DNA from 3 places in the Pseudarthrobacter sp. H2 genome. Region 3 is predicted to be linked to each of the others. Evidence: riboswitches for the same ligand, from Rfam matches in the RefSeq annotation. Region 3 holds a riboswitch; each other region holds the start of a gene.
What was found. Region 3 has a riboswitch for thiamine pyrophosphate ahead of ACQCSZ_RS25090 (3-oxoacyl-ACP reductase). Riboswitches for the same ligand answer to the same signal wherever they lie in the genome.
Positions count from the first base shown of each region.

Region 1: linked by a shared signal. The riboswitch ahead of thiC (phosphomethylpyrimidine synthase ThiC) and the one ahead of ACQCSZ_RS25090 (3-oxoacyl-ACP reductase) in region 3 are both predicted to bind thiamine pyrophosphate.
Region 2: linked by a shared signal. The riboswitch ahead of ACQCSZ_RS06840 (bifunctional hydroxymethylpyrimidine kinase/phosphomethylpyrimidine kinase) and the one ahead of ACQCSZ_RS25090 (3-oxoacyl-ACP reductase) in region 3 are both predicted to bind thiamine pyrophosphate.

Region 1 covers NZ_CP189594.1:1,273,548-1,278,877, forward strand. Annotated here, with positions in the region: gene thiC (phosphomethylpyrimidine synthase ThiC) at 8-1,813, opposite strand; TPP riboswitch at 1,832-1,939, opposite strand; gene ACQCSZ_RS05900 (amidohydrolase family protein) at 2,016-3,104, shown strand; gene ACQCSZ_RS05905 (VOC family protein) at 3,181-4,056, shown strand; gene ACQCSZ_RS05910 (hypothetical protein) at 4,229-4,669, shown strand; gene rpsP (30S ribosomal protein S16) at 4,866-5,279, shown strand; gene ACQCSZ_RS05920 (RNA-binding protein) at 5,281-5,330, shown strand, end outside.
Region 2 covers NZ_CP189594.1:1,439,962-1,445,291, forward strand. Annotated here, with positions in the region: gene ACQCSZ_RS06835 (Rne/Rng family ribonuclease) at 1-2,307, shown strand, start outside; TPP riboswitch at 2,413-2,510, shown strand; gene ACQCSZ_RS06840 (bifunctional hydroxymethylpyrimidine kinase/phosphomethylpyrimidine kinase) at 2,493-4,160, shown strand; gene rplU (50S ribosomal protein L21) at 4,531-4,839, shown strand; gene rpmA (50S ribosomal protein L27) at 4,901-5,164, shown strand; gene obgE (GTPase ObgE) at 5,282-5,330, shown strand, end outside.
Region 3 covers NZ_CP189595.1:138,815-144,144, forward strand. Annotated here, with positions in the region: gene ACQCSZ_RS25085 (LLM class flavin-dependent oxidoreductase) at 87-1,403, opposite strand; gene ACQCSZ_RS25090 (3-oxoacyl-ACP reductase) at 1,415-2,179, opposite strand; TPP riboswitch at 2,236-2,339, opposite strand; gene ACQCSZ_RS25095 (relaxase/mobilization nuclease domain-containing protein) at 2,627-2,917, opposite strand; partial or broken gene ACQCSZ_RS25100 (IS630 family transposase) at 3,086-4,175, opposite strand; partial or broken gene ACQCSZ_RS25105 (IS3 family transposase) at 4,202-4,607, opposite strand; gene ACQCSZ_RS25110 (IS4 family transposase) at 4,620-5,330, opposite strand, start outside.

The sequences.
Region 1 (5,330 bases), on a different replicon from region 3:
GGGTCCGCTAGCGCTGCGCCGGAAGCTGCAGCTCCGGCAGATAGACCTTGCCGCCCGCGGCCAGGAACTCCTGGCTCTTTTCCAGCATCCCTGCCGCCATCTCGGCGAGCGCTTCCTGGGCCTCTGCCGAGCCGTATTCGTCACGGATGTCCTGGCTGATCCGCATCGAACAGAACTTCGGGCCGCACATCGAGCAGAAGTGCGCCGTCTTGGCCGGCTCCGCCGGGAGCGTCTCATCATGGAAGGCCTCGGCCGTCACCGGGTCAAGGGACAGCGCGAACTGGTCGCGCCAGCGGAACTCGAAGCGGGCCTTGGACAGGGCATCGTCACGCTCATGGGCGCCCGGATGTCCCTTCGCCAGGTCGGCGGCGTGGGCGGCGATCTTGTAGGTGATCACGCCCGTCTTGACGTCGTCCTTGTTCGGCAGCCCGAGGTGCTCCTTGGGCGTGACGTAGCAGAGCATCGCCGTGCCGTAGCGGGCGATCTCGGTGGCGCCGATCGCCGAGGTGATGTGGTCATAGCCGGGGGCGATATCGGTCACGAGGGGCCCGAGGGTGTAGAACGGGGCGCCCTTGCAGAGCTCCTGCTGGCGCTCCACGTTTTCACGGACGAGGTGGAACGGGACATGGCCGGGCCCTTCCACCATGACCTGGACGTCGAACTCCCAGGCCCGCTGCGTGAGCTCGGCAAGGGTGTCCAGCTCGGCGAACTGCGCGGCGTCGTTGGCATCGGCCGTCGCACCGGGCCGCAGCCCGTCCCCGAGGGAGAACGCGACGTCGTACTTGGCGAAGATTTCGCACAGCTCGTCGAAGTGGGTGTAGAGGAAGTTTTCCTGGTGGTGTGCCAGGCACCAGCCGGCCATGATGGCACCGCCGCGGGAGACGATTCCGGTGACCCGCTTGGCCGTCAGCGGCACGTAGCGGAGGAGCACGCCGGCGTGGACGGTCATGTAGTCCACGCCCTGCTCGCACTGCTCGATCACGGTGTCCCGGTAGATTTCCCAGGTGAGGGCGTTCGCGTCGCCGTTGACTTTTTCCAGCGCCTGGTAGATCGGCACGGTGCCGATCGGGACGGGCGCATTGCGGATGAGCCACTCGCGGGTGGTGTGGATGTCATCACCCGTGGACAGGTCCATGACGGTGTCCGCGCCCCACTGTGTGGCCCACTGCAGCTTGTCGACTTCTTCCGCGATGGAGCTGGTGACCGCCGAGTTGCCGATGTTGGCGTTGATCTTCACGAGGAAGGCCTTGCCGATGATCATCGGCTCGGATTCGGGATGGTTGATGTTGTTGGGGATGATGGCCCGGCCGGCCGCGACTTCGCTGCGGACCAGCTCCACGTCGCAGTTCTCGCGTAAGGCCACGAACCGCATCTCCGGGGTGATGACGCCGTCCCGGGCGTAGCGCATCTGGGTCACCGTCCTGCCGTCGACGGCGCGGCGGGGCACCGGCCGCGCCCCGCGCCACTCGGCGGATGCCGCGCCGCGGCGCACGGCCGACCTGCCGTCGTCGAGCAGGTTCCGTTCCCGGCCGCTGTACGGTTCGGTATCTCCCCGGGCCTCAATCCAGGCCTCCCGGAACGGCTCAAGCCCCAGTACGGGATCGCTGCCGGGGCCTGCCGTCCGGTAGATCTGGAACGGCTCGTTCTGCTGTCCGTTCGGGGACGGCTCCAAGGCAATCTCGGTCACCGGAACGCGGATCCCCGTTGCATCGTCAGAGATGTACGCCAGCGAGTGTGACTTCAAAGACTGGGTTTCTTCCCTGCCGGACGCACTGCGGGCTTCTTCTTGGGCCGGCCCGTTCTGGACAGGCATCAGCTGTGTTTCTTGCGTATTCACGGAATACTCACTTCCTTCGCCGGCATTACCCGGACAGGTTCAACGGTCGCAGGCCGCGTCAGCCCGATCTCAGCCCCTGCAGGGGCACCCGTGTGGTCGTAGACGAAGCTACCACAGGCAGCGGAGCCACTCCGGGTATGACGGCGCGCCGGCCGCCGGGCCGATTAGGCTTTAAGGCATGAGCAGGATCATTGAATTCAGCGGCCCGGTCCTCACCAGCGCCGAGCGGGAGCACCGCGGCCTGTGGTCCGTCGACGGCGTGCTGACCTTCCACCGTCCCGCCGCGGCGCCGGACCTCGTACTGGACGGCTGGGTGATTCCCGGGCTGGTCGACGCGCACTGCCACATCGGGCTCGGCCCCGGCGGGGACGTCCCGGAGCACGTCGTGGAGGAGCAGGCCGCCACGGACCGCGACGCCGGCACACTGCTCGTGCGCGACGCCGGGGCCGTGCATGACACCCGCTGGCTGCAGCAGCGCACGGACCTGCCGCGCATCATCCGCTCCGGCCGCCACATCGCCAGGACCGGGCGCTACCTCCGCGGCTTCGCCGTCGAGGTGGAGCCGGAGAACCTCGTCGAGGCCGTGCGCAAGCAGGCGCTCGCCGGCGACGGCTGGGTCAAGCTCGTGGGCGACTGGATCGACCGCGGCGCCGGGGACCTGGCACCGTCCTTCCCCGCCGCCGTGCTCAAGGACGCCGTCCGGGCCGCCCACGATGAAGGCGCCCGCGTGACGGCGCACTGCTTCGCCGAAGACACCCTCGATGACATGCTCGACGCCGGGATCGACTGCATCGAGCACGGCACCGGCCTGCTGCCGCGGCACCTGCCGCGTTTCGTGGAGCAGGGTGTGCCGATCGTCCCCACGCTGATCAACATCGCCACCTTCCCGGACATCGCCGCGCAGGCCGCCGCGAAGTTCCCCCGCTACGCCGCGCACATGCGTGCCCTCTGGGAGCGCCGGAGCGAACGGATCCTGGAGGCCTTCGAGGCCGGCGTGTCCATCTACGCCGGGACGGACGCCGGCAGCGTGATCAGGCACGGACGGATTGCCGATGAAATCCAGGCCCTGCACGCCGCGGGCCTCCCGGCACGGGCTGCCCTCGACGCCGGCGCCTGGGCAGCACGCGCCTGGCTCGGGGCCGACGCCATCGCCGAAGGCGCCAGCGCCGACGTCCTGGTCTGCGCCGAGGACCCCCGGGCCCGGCTCGAAACCCTCGGCGAACTCAGGCACATCGTGTTGAGGGGAGAACTCCTCCACCAGGAATAAATTGAAGCTTCAAGTAATTTAACAGTATGACAAGGTCATCGACAGTCGGTGGCCACTGAACCCCGGAGCGTTCAAAATGACTGCTGAAGCCACCACCCAGGACCTGCTTCCCGCCGCACTCACCATGGGCACCGTGATGCTCAAGGCCGGCGACATGAAGCTCATGACGGACTACTACCAGCGCGCCCTCGGCCTGGACATCGTCGCCGAGCAGGACGGCGGCCTGTACCTCGGCCGCAAGCAGAAGCCGCTGGTCCACCTTGCCCCCGCACCCGGGCTGCCCGTCCCGGCCCGCGGCGAGGCAGGCCTCTTCCACACGGCCTTTCTCTTCGATGACCAGCCCGCCCTGGCCGCCACCGTGGCCACCGCGGCGCAGTACGCGCCGCAGTCCTTCACCGGCAGCGCCGACCACCTCGTCAGCGAAGCCTTCTACTTCAACGACCCCGAGGGCAACGGCATCGAACTGTACTGGGACCGGCCCCGCGAGGCCTGGTCCTGGGAGGGCAGGAACGTCGTGATGGACAGCCTGGCCCTGCCGCCCCAGCGCTTCCTGCAGCAGTTCCTCACCGAAGAGTCCGTCTCCGGACAGCGCGGGACCGCCGCCGGCATCGGGCACGTCCACCTGCAGGTGGGCGACGTCGCCTCGGCGCATGACTTCTACGTCGGCACCCTGGGCTTCGAGAAGACCGCCGGCTGGCACGGCCAGGCGCTGTTCGTCTCCGCCGGCGGCTACCACCACCACATGGCCATGAACGTCTGGAACAGCCGCGGCGCCGGCCCCCGGCGCGACACCCTGGGCCTGGGCGAAGTGCTGATCGAGGTACCGTCCGGGGACGACGTCGGAGCGCTCGCCGACCGCCTCAAGGTCGCCGGCGTCCAGTCGCACCACACCGGGGCCGAGCTGCGCTTCGAGGACCCGTGGCGCAACCGCATCCGCGTCGCCGTCCGCTGACGCTGACTGCGCCGTCGTCCGCTCACGCGGGCCGGCTGGGTTAGGCTGGCAACCGGACCGCCGGCCGCACCTCTGACTCCGGTCGCGAGGGCGGCGGCGCCCGCCGGCCGGGCCCCTCCGCCGGCAACGCGGCGTCAGAACCGACAGAACCGACAGAATAAGGATCCCTCCCATGGGCTACACCGAAGTCTTTGTGTCCACCCACAATGAAGCCCTCAAGCGGGCCGCGGCCCTCGACGGCGGTGCGGCGCTTGCGCCGGGAGCCGTCCGGATCCCGGATATCAGCGACTACGAGATTGAACGCCTCGGCGACCTTGCCGGGGCCGCCGTGCACGCCTCCGGGGCCGACTATGAGCTGGCCCTGGTGGATGTGACCAGCGACTCGCTGCTCGGGGTTCCGCACGCCATGGTCCGGGCCCTTGCCGAGCTGCTCAGCTACGAAACCGAAGGCGAGGGCAACGTCTTGGACGACGTGGCGGCGGCCTGGGCCGCCGAGGAGGACATGCCCTTCGGTGCCGACCAGGCCATAAACTATGTCCGCGAGCTCGCCGGACTCGCCGCCGGCATCGACCCGGCCACGAAGTCCGAACTCTACGTCTGGACAGCTGCCTGACAGGCTGAATCGGGCGCTGCCCACGTGTCAAGTCGAAATCCCGCCGTCGATCTGGCACAATGAACACGTACTTGATCTGCGTGGCCCCTCTCTCCGCGTCCGGATCTTGTCCTTTTAGAACCCCCTAGTACGGCCCGCCCCACGGGTGCAGAACGCCGGGCTCGACCCCGTTTCAGAAACAGGAGTGACCACAAAAGTGGCCGTAAAGATTCGCCTTAAGCGCTTCGGCAAGATGCGCGCACCGTACTACCGCATCGTCGTCATGGACGCACGTTCCAAGCGTGACGGCCGTGCCATCGAAGAGATCGGCAAGTACCACCCGACCGAAGAGCCCTCGTACATCGAGGTCGACACGGACCGTGCCCAGTACTGGCTCGGCGTCGGCGCACAGCCGTCCGAGCAGGTTGCCGCGATCCTCAAGATCACCGGTGACTGGCAGAAGTTCAAGGGTCTCCCCGGCCAGGAGGGCACCTTGAAGACCAAGGCCCCCAAGGCTGCCTTCGTTACCCCGGAAAAGGGTTCCGTGATCATCCCGGAAGCCATCACCAAGAAGGCCAAGAAGGACGACGCTTCCGCTGAAGCCGCAGCAGAGACCACCGAGGCCGAGTAAATTGCTGGCAGAAGCGCTCGAACACCTCGTCCGCGGGATCGTGGACGCCCC
Region 2 (5,330 bases), on a different replicon from region 3:
CGCCGTGGCGACCAGGACCTCGAACTGACCGGCGGGGGAGACGACGACCCGCCCAACACGGTGACCCGCGTCCGCGCACCCCGCGCCGCCAGCGAGGCGCCGGTCAACAACCGCGTCACGTCCCTCAAGGGCTCCACCCGCCTCGAGGCCAAGAAGCAGCGCCGCCGCGAATCCCGCGACACGGGGCGCCGCCGCACTGTCATCACCGAGGCCGAGTTCCTGGCCCGCCGCGAATCCGTGGACCGCCAGATGATCGTCCGCCAGCGCGACGACAGAATCCAGATCGGCGTCCTCGAAGACGGCGTCCTGGCCGAGCACTTCGTCTCCAAGACACAGCAGGATTCCCTGATCGGCAACGTCTACCTGGGCAAGGTCCAGAACGTGCTGCCCTCGATGGAAGCCGCCTTCGTCGACATCGGACGCGGCCGCAACGCCGTGCTCTACGCCGGCGAAGTCAACTGGGAATCCGTCAATCTCGAGGGCAAGCAGCGCCGGATCGAGAACGCGCTGAAGTCCGGCGATTCCGTGCTGGTCCAGGTCACCAAGGACCCGGTCGGCCACAAGGGCGCCCGCCTCACCAGCCAGATCTCGCTGCCCGGCCGCTACCTCGTATACGTGCCCGGCGGTTCCATGACCGGGATCTCCCGCAAGCTGCCCGACGTCGAACGCAACCGCCTCAAGCGGATCCTCAAGGACCGCCTGCCGGAAGACGCCGGCGTGATCGTCCGCACCGCCGCCGAGGGCGCGTCCGAGGAAGAGCTCACGCACGACATCAACCGCCTGCGCGCCCAGTGGGAAGGCATCGAAAGCCAGTCCACGTCCACCAAGATCCTCGCCCCCGAGCTGCTCTACGGCGAACCGGACCTGACCATCAAGGTGGTCCGTGACGTCTTCAACGAGGACTTCTCCAAGCTGATCGTCTCCGGCGAGGAAGCCTGGGACACCATCGAGGCCTACGTCACCTATGTGGCGCCGGACCTGGTGGGCCGGCTCGAGAAGTGGACCAAGGATTCGGACATCTTCGCGGCCTGGCGCATCGACGAGCAGATCCACAAGGCCCTGGACCGCAAGGTGTTCCTGCCCTCCGGCGGCTCCCTCGTGATCGACCGCACCGAAGCCATGACCGTGGTGGACGTCAACACCGGCAAGTTCACCGGCAGCGGCGGAAACCTCGAGGAGACCGTCACCAAGAACAACCTGGAAGCGGCCGAGGAAGTCGTCCGGCAGCTCCGGCTCCGCGACATCGGCGGCATCATCGTGATCGACTTCATCGACATGGTGCTCGAATCGAACCGCGACCTCGTGCTGCGCCGCATGGTGGAGTGCCTGGGCCGGGACCGCACCAAGCACCAGGTGGCCGAGGTGACCTCGCTGGGGCTCGTGCAGATGACCCGCAAGCGGATGGGCACCGGGCTGCTGGAGGTCTTCGGCGAACAGTGCGAGGCCTGCGCGGGCCGGGGCATCGTCACCCACGACGAGCCCGTCGAACACCGCCGGGCCAACACCGTCGCCGCGGAGCACTACGTGCCGCGGGCCGAAGCCCAGCCCGCCGCCCGGACCGAGCGCAAGGGCCGCCGCCGCGGAAAGAGCGGCCAGGCCCTGGAGCCTGCCCTGTCCGCGCCGGCGCACCCCGAGCCGACCGAGGAGGAGCGCCACGCCAAGGCGGAGGCAACACGTGCCGCCCTGGCGAACATCGCCGCCGCGGCGCACGCCGCCCACCTGCACGACGGGGAGACCGCCGACGCCGGGACGCGCCAGCGCGACGCCGGGACGCGCCCGGCGGCCGTTGAGCCGGCCGCGCAGGGGACCCGGAAGGAAGAAGCGCCCGCCGGACGTCCTGCCGCCGTGCTGACCTTCGGCGGCGAGCAGGTTGCCCTGCCGTTCGTGGAGCACGCCGGGGAGGCAAAGGCTCCCGCACTCACGCTGGACCTGCTGACCGAGGCCTTCGCCCACCTGAGCGAAGGCGGCGAAGCCCGGCAGGCCGCAGGCCGGCTCGACGCCGCCCCGCACGATGCCGCCCCGTACGACGACGACCAGGTCCGGGAAGCCGGGGCCACCACGTCCCGTGCCCGCCGCGGTCGCCGGAACCGGAGCGCCAGCCGCGCCCAGGGTGCTGCCAACGTGACGTCCATTGAACACCGTGAGGCAACTGAACACCGCGAGGCCACCCGGCCGGCCGCAGCCGGAGCCGTCCACGAGGCCAAGGTCCCGGCCGCAGCAACGCCGGCGGCCAAGATGCCGATGGCCAAGCCCGCGGCCAACGAGCCGATCATCCTCGGCGTCGGCGTGCCGGCGTCCGAGCTGTAGGCCTCCAGCAACTGCCTGAACCGCGGGTGCGGCCCGGGACCGGCGTAGCAATACGCCGGTCCCGGGCCGCACCCGCGAGGTTGTTAAGGGATGCGGCTAGGCTGGGGGACTGACACGGGGTGCCGCGCATCGGGCCGGCTGAGATCCAGACCCGTTGAACCTGTCCGGTTAGCACCGGCGAAGGGATGTCCGTTTTGGCTTTGTTTTCACCGACTCTTCTGTCCGAATTTCTGCCGTACCGGCCGCGCACGTCCGCGCCGCCCCGGATTCCCCGCGTGCTGGCCATTGCCGGTTCCGACCCCTCCGGCGGGGCCGGGATCCAGGCCGACCTGAAAAGCATCGCCGCGAACGGCGGCTACGGCATGGCGGCCATCACCGCCCTGACCGCGCAGAACACCCGGGGCGTCCGGGCGGTGCACGTCCCCCCGGCGGAATTCCTCACCGCGCAGCTGGAGGCGGTCAGCGACGACATCGGCATCGACGCCGTCAAGATCGGCATGCTGGGGGATGCGGCCGTGATCGACGCCGTCCGCAGCTGGCTCGAGAAGGTGCGCCCCGGCGTCGTTGTGCTTGATCCGGTGATGGTGGCCACGAGCGGGGACCGGCTCCTGCGGGAGTCCGCCGAGACGGCCCTGCACACGCTCCTGCCGCTGGCGGACCTGATCACCCCCAACCTCGCCGAACTGGCGATCCTGCTCCGGGAGCCCGTCGCCGCGGACTGGGCGGAGGCCCTGGCGCAGGGCAAACGGCTCGCCGCGCTGGCGGGCACCACAGTGCTGGTGAAGGGCGGCCACCTCAACGACGCTGCCGGCGACAACAACGCCGGCGACAACGCCACCGACAACGCCACCGGCGACAACAAAGGCGACAACGACGCCGGGGCCGAGGCCGGCGGCTGTCCCGACGCGCTCGTCAACACGGGCGGACTGCTGGGCCGGGAGACCGTGGTGTTGCCCGGGGAGCGCATCCGGACCCGCAACAGCCACGGCACCGGATGCTCCCTGTCCTCCGCGATGGCCACCGTGCAGGCCCGGGTGGGGGACTGGGAGGCCGCCCTCCGGGAGGTCAAGCCGTGGCTGCAGGGGGCGCTGCGGGAGTCGGGGAGCCTCGACGTCGGATCCGGCAACGGCCCCGTCCATCACTTCCACCACCTGCCCCATCCCGGCCCCGCCGGGCCGCAGCCCGGCACCCCGGCCCCGGCGGAAGGCGAGTTTGCCGTGGCGCTCTGGGAAGGGGCCGCGGCGGACCTCGAGGCGATCTACGGCCTCGCGTTCATCCGCGGCCTGGCCGAGGGCACCCTGCCGGACAAGGACTTCGCCTACTACCTCGCGCAGGACGCCATCTATCTCAACGGCTACTCCCGGGTGCTGGCCCGGGCGTCGGCCCTCGCGCCGTCGGAAGCCGAACAGCTCTTCTGGGCCCGCGGCGCGCAGAACTGCCTCGAAGTCGAATCGGAGCTGCACCGGACGTGGCTGGGCACCCGCCCCGCCGGCCCGGAACTGGGCCCCGTCACCAAGTCCTACGTGGACCATCTGCTGGCCGCCTCGGTCTCCGGCAGCTACGGGGTGCTGGTGGCCGCGGTCCTGCCCTGCTTCTGGCTCTACGCCGAGGTCGGCGCCACGCTGCACGGGGAGTTCCTCGCCGCGGGAGCCCCGGCAGGGCACCCCTACGCGGCCTGGCTGCGCACCTACGCGGACGAGGAGTTTGCCGCCGCGACCCGGCAGGCGGTCGCCTACACCGATGCGGCGGCGCGGCAGGCCACGGACAGCGAACGGCAGGCCATGACACTGGCCTTCCGGCAGTCATCGCGCTACGAGGTCGATTTCTTCGACGCGCCGCGGCTGCATGCCTGACCCGGCGGGGACCGGGGAGACTGTACGATAGTCGGGCACGGTTCCGGAGGTTCTCTCGGCAACCCCCTGGCCAAGGCCAGTGGCGCCCAGCACGAACTATCCACCGGAACCAGCCTCATTTGCGGCCGAAGGCAAAATTAGCGTAGTCTGGACCTTCGGTGCTTACGCCAACACTTGGGTTATGACCTCAAAGGCAGTCCCCGCGGTATTCCAATCAATGAATTCGCGTCGGTATTGTCCACGGAATAACTCATGGGTTCCCCCGGGGAATCCACCGGCGTAGAGGCACAGCGTGAGCCGGTCCAAACAATTTGGCCCCAGGTTCCGCACGCAAATCTAGTAATAAACGTCGAGAGAAGTGAGTTCCACAGTGGTGTACGCGATTGTCCGCGCAGGCGGCCGGCAAGAGAAGGTTTCCGTTGGAGACTTCGTTACCCTGAACCGCGTCCCCGGTGGAGCCGGCAGCACCTTTGAGCTGCCCGCACTGCTCCTGGTAGACGGTGACAAGGTCACGTCCGCTGCCGCGGACCTGGCCAAGGTAACGGTTACGGCTGAGATCCTCGAAGACCTCCGTGGTCCGAAGATCGTCATCCAGAAGTTCAAGAACAAGACCGGCTACAAGAAGCGCCAGGGTCACCGTCAGGAATTGACCAAGGTCAAGATCACCGGTATCAAGTAACTAACCGTTACTGTTCAGGTTTTCCGCAGATTCCCCAGAATTTTTAAGGCAGGCATTTCAAATGGCACATAAAAAAGGCGCGAGTTCCACTCGCAACGGTCGTGACTCCAACGCCCAGTACCTCGGCGTCAAGCGCTTCGGCGGCCAGGTAGTTTCCGCCGGCGAGATCATCGTCCGCCAGCGCGGCACGCACTTCCACCCGGGCGCCGGCGTCGGCCGCGGCGGGGACGACACCCTGTTCGCCCTGGCCCCCGGGGCCGTCGAGTTCGGTACCCGCCGTGGTCGTCGCGTTGTGAACATCGTGGCTGCTGCAGCTGCAGAGTAATACCAAGTTCTGAATCGGTGGGGCGGGCCATTAGGTCCGCTCCACCGGTGTTTTAACCGCATTACAATCATCTTGGGCCCCTTTGTGGACCTGAGGAACAGCACTGAGGAGATCCACGTGGCGAGCTTTGTAGACCGGGTAGTACTGCACGTATCCGGCGGTACCG
Region 3 (5,330 bases):
TTCACGAGGGACAAAGCCAGCTTGTGGCAACCCTGTCCCGGACGGTATTGGATGATCGGAACCGCCGCCCTGCCGTAGTGGCGCTCTTACGCAGGGGCGCCAACAGCCGGGCGGTCCAGCCCCAGATGCCCGCGCAGCGTCGAGGCGGTGTAGCGGGTGCGGAAGAGTCCCCGGCGCTGGAGGACGGGGATGACGTCATCGACGAACTCGTCCAGGGAATCGGGCAGCAGCGGGGGCATCAGGTTGAACCCGTCAGCGCCGCCGGAGCGGAACCAGAGCTCCATCTGATCAGCGATCTGCTCCGGCGTGCCGACCATGGTGCAGTGGCCCCCGCCTGCGGCCAGGCGCCCCAGCAACTGCCGCACGGTGGGACGTTCGGTTTCAATAATGCGCAATATGGTGGCATAACGGCCCTGCGGCCCAGTAAATTCTGCCGCCGGTGGCAGGGACGGCACGGGGGCGTCCAGTTCCCAGCCGGTACAGTCCTGCTGCACGAACGTGCCCAGCCGTGTCAGGGATTCTGCGGTGGGCAGCAGCGCATCCGTCCGGTCCTGTTTGGCCCGGGCTTCGGCCGCGGTGGAGCCCACATACGTCACCAATCCGGGCATGATCGCTACCTTCTCCGGATTACGCCCGGCAGCAGCGATCCGCTGTTTCATATCCGCATAGTAGGCCTGGGCGCTGGGAAGATCGTAGGCCACGGCGTAAATCCCTTCCGCGTACCGGGCGGCAAGGTCCCGGCCGGCCCCGGAAGCACCGGCCTGGAACAGCACGGGGCGTCCCTGCGGGCCCCGGGGCACATTCAAGGGCCCCTCCACCCGGAAGTGGCCCCCCTCATGATGCAACGGCCGGACCAGGGCCGGATCGGCATAGAACCCGGCCCTGTCCCGAACCATCGCATCATCAGCCCATGAGTCCCACAACCCCAGCGCTACCTCAATGAACTCTGCAGCGCGGCCGTAGCGCTGCCCGTGGTCGGGCATCGCTTCCAGCCCGTGGTTGCGGGCTTCAGCATCGAACATGGACGTGACCACGTTCGCCCCGATACGCCCGGCACTGATGTGATCCAGGGAGGCGAGCAACCGGGCGGCATGAAAAGGGGAATAAAAGGTGGCCGAGACGGTGCTGATAAGCCCGATGTTCTCCGTTGCCCGGGCCATGGCCGCCAGCGCGGTCAACGGTTCCAGAAACCATCTCGGACCGGCGCCGACGTCACCGGCGGACTGCCCGTCGGCGAAGAACACGGCATCGAACAGGCCGCGTTCGGCGCTTTGTGCGAGCCGCTCATAATAACCGATCTCTCCGAGCTGCTCCAGCGGCGATCCGGCCCGCCGCCAGGCAGCACCGTGGTGGCCGGCTCCCAGCAGGAAAGCGTTCAAATGCAGTTGCCGTTTCCCGTTCATCGACAGGCCGCCTAGTCCATGACCAGTCCGCCGTCGACCACCAGGTTCTGCCCGGTAACCGACCGCGCCCAAGGCGAGGCGAAAAACAAGATGGCATCGGCGAACTCGGCCGGGGTGGTGACCTTACCCAGGGGGGTCGAAGCGGCAATGTAGTCAAAGACCTCCTCCGGGGTTGCGGCGCTGGCATCGGTGGTGCGCAGCAGGCCGCCGGAGACCATGTTCACGGCAATATTGTGCTGCCCCAGATCCTTGGCCATAGTGCGGGTCAATGACACCAGGGCGGCCTTGGCCGCGGTGTAGTCGTGGTACGGGACCACCGGGTTCTGGAACAGATTGGTCCCAACGTTGATGATGCGCCCAAACCCGTGGCCGCGCATCCCCTCCAAAGCCTGCTGGGTCGTGTTCAAAGCCCCCCGGACACTGCCGGCGAACTGTGCCTCGAACTCCGCCCATGAAATATCCCCGGCACCGGAGCGGGCATCCCCGTTAAACGAGAAATCGGCCAGCGCATTATTGACCACAGTGGTGACGGCGGAACCGAAATGGGACCGGGCCTGCTCCAGCATCACCGACACCTGACCGGCGTCGGTGACGTCAGCCTGCAGGGCAACAGCGTGCTCGGGGCCATAACCGGCGGCCAGTTCCCCGGCGGCTTCGGCGCTGCGGCGGTAATTGATTACCACCCGCGCCCCCCGGGCCGCGAACGCCTGCACAATACTGCTGCCCAGGCCCCGTCCGCCGCCGGTCACAAGAACGATTTGTTCTGCCAGTTCCATCAGTTTCTTCACCTTCGGATAAGGCGAAAGGATGCGATCCGGGCGCCAGGACCGTGCGAACCGTTGCAGGACATCCCTTCGCTAGTGTCAACTAGATCAGGTTCAACGGGTGTCATCTCAGCCGGGCCAATCAAGCCGCCCGGCACCCCGTGTCACTGGGAGCGAGTATACCCGCCCCCGGCCAAACCAGCGCCCGCACCTAACCGTGCTGCCGCCGTGTCCTGCCCGAACTGTTTCCCAAACGGCTCCCGTGCCGGACACCGCGGCGCGACCACCGGACCTCCCGTACCTGCGGGCACCGGTCTCCCCCGGTGGACCGGCCGGCCCTGAAAACCCCAAAATAGACACCTCCAATAACCGCATCAACATACAGCGCACCTCAGAGGCGGGTAGCGTCGGAAGCGTCAGAGCCTGGTACCCCACCTGTTGGGACATGTATTTGCTCTTTCAGCCGTTCCATTTGGTGCCGTCGTCACGGACCATGCTGGCCACGATGTGAAGGTGGTCGTTGCCGTTCCTGCTCAGTCCGTGGCGCACTGCAACCCACCAGGCCGGGGCCTTTCCGCCGTCCTCGGCGAAGTCCATGTTCTGCATGAAGTTCTGCATGAAATCATTCGCGATGGCCGCCCATTGCTGGTCGGCGAGCCAGCCTTCCTGGGCGGCCAGGCCCAGGGAGCAGTGGAAGACGTGCCCGCCGTCGACGTCCGTGTCGTAGAACTGCTGTCCTGCAAGGGACATTTTGGCTAAGGGCACCAAAACGCCCGTTTTGGTGCCCTTACTGCGGGGAAGTTGAGGCCGCGGGCTCCCATTGTCGACGGAGTGAGCTATGCGAGCGATTGGGGGTCCGGGCGCCCGAGTCCTGCGCGGGTCGCCGGGACGTCGGCGGAGCCGTCCTAGTGGTCTGTCTCAGTTTTGCTTGACGGCTTGGAGTGCGACGCGGCCGCGGACGACCTTTTCGAGGATTGAGTCGGCGGTCGCGGTCCAGACGAGGGGCTTGGGCTCATCGTTGTGGGCGGCGAGGTAGCCCTCGATCGCCGCGATCAGATCCGGTACGGAGTGGAAGGCGCCGCGCCGCAGGGCCTTGTCCGTGAGCTCGCGGAACCACCGCTCGACCAGGTTCAGCCAGGATGAGGACGTCGGGGTGAAATGCAGGTGGAACCGGGGATGTTTGTCCAGCCAGGCCCGCACGTTGGCGTGTTTGTGGGTGGCGTAGTTGTCCAGGATCAGGTGCACGGCCAGTCCGTCCGGGATTTCCTTCTCAACCGTTTTGAGGAACCTCAGGAACTCGCTGTGGCGGTGTTTGGGCAGGCAGGATCCGATCACCTTGCCGGTGGCAACGTCCAGGGCGGCGAACAGGGTCGTGGTGCCCGTTGCGCAAGGAGCCGTGGGTCATCGTTTCGCACCGGCCCTTCTTCATCGGCTGCGACGGCTGGGTCCGGTCCAGCGCCTGGATCGAGGACTTCTCATCCATGCACAACACGATCGCCTGCTCCGGCGGGTTCAGATACAGGCCCACCACGTCGATGAGTTTCTCCTCAAACCTCGGATCGGTGGAAAGCTTGAACGCCTCCACCCGGTGCGGCTTCAGCCCGCGCGCCGCCCAGATCCGCTGCACCTGCGCCGGAGACACCCCGGACCTGGCAGCCATGGTCCGCACCGACCAGTGCGTATGCCCTTCCGGCTTCGAGTTCCGCGCCAAGTCAACGATCTCATCGATCCTTGACTGCGGAATCACCGGCTTTCGGCCCCGCCCGGCACGGACCTTCCCCAGCTTCGCCAGGCCCTCCTCCTCGAACCGGGCACGCCACGACCTCACCGTCCCCGGACTCGTCCCCGCTACCTTCGCGATCGACTCGGTGGCCAGCCCCTCCGCGGCCATCAACAAGACCTGTGCCCGCTGCACCTCACGATGGGACGCCGTCTGCGACTTCGACAGCACCTCCAGTACGGCACGCTGACCATCGGTCAACGCCAGAGGCGGAGCGGGATTAGACATAACCCAAGTTAAACAGGAAACTCACAAACTATTTTGGAGACACACCACTCGATAGTCGCCGCGAGGTCCGCGTGGATCCGGCGATACCCGTAGGTGCCTTCGGACTCCTCGAAATAGTGCTGGATCCGCGCTATCAGGGCCTTCCGGCGGGTGGCAGTCGCCGATTGCGGGCGCGTCAGCCAGTGATAGAAACCGGAGGTTGAGACGCCCCGCCAGCGGCACATCTTCACAACCGAATTCAGGTTGGCGGGCTCCGTCTTTGGGAGTCGATGTATTCGTACTTGCTCACTGCCGCTGCTCCCACGCGAAGTAAGCGGCTGCTTTTTTCAGGAACAGAGTCTCCGCTCGCAGCTCCTGATTTTCCCTCTCGAGCTCCTTCAGGCGGGCCCGTTCCGGCAACGTCAGGTCCGTCTCGGTGCCCCCGTTAGCCTCAATGCCGTTTGGTTAGCTGTTGGGGTCGGGGGTCAAGATTCTCGTGGTGAGTGTCGCGGGATAGGTGTGCCGGTCGATGTCGCGTCCTTTGGCGCGGTATTTGGAGATCGCGCGTTTAATCACGCGGGGCCGGGTCCGGGTGCGGCGGGCGGGCAGGAGTTCGGCCAGGATCGCTGTCCCGATGCGGCCGACAAGGTCGACTGTGCTGTGGGTGATGATCCCTGCGGCCTGAATGATCTGGTCGCGGGCGGCCCGGAGCGCGGTGGTGAACGAAGCCCGGTCGGGATCGATATCGGGCCGGTCCAGGATCGCGTCTGCCATCGCGGTGCGGAGCACCTGGTAGACCGTCAGCAGCGCCCAGACTTCCTGGGTGACTGCCGCGGGATACCGGCCTCGGAGCACCCGCCCGCCCAGGATCGTGGATTTCAGTTCGCAATAGGCGGTCTCGATCTCCCACCTTTCGTGGTAGAGCCTCACCAGCTGTTGTGCTGGCGCCTCCCGCGGGTCCAGCAGTGTGGTGATCAGCCGGTATTCGCCGGTGCGGGTGGCCGCTTCGGTCCTGACCGTCACTTCCGCGTCGATGACCCGGACCGGCACGCCGCCGGCGTTCGAGAGGTACGAGCCGTCATGGAGGCGGGTTGTGGCGGGGAGTTTCATCGCGCCGGTTCCGCTCTTGCCGCGGATCAGGAACCCGGCCCCGGTCCCGGTGACGGTGGTGAAGAA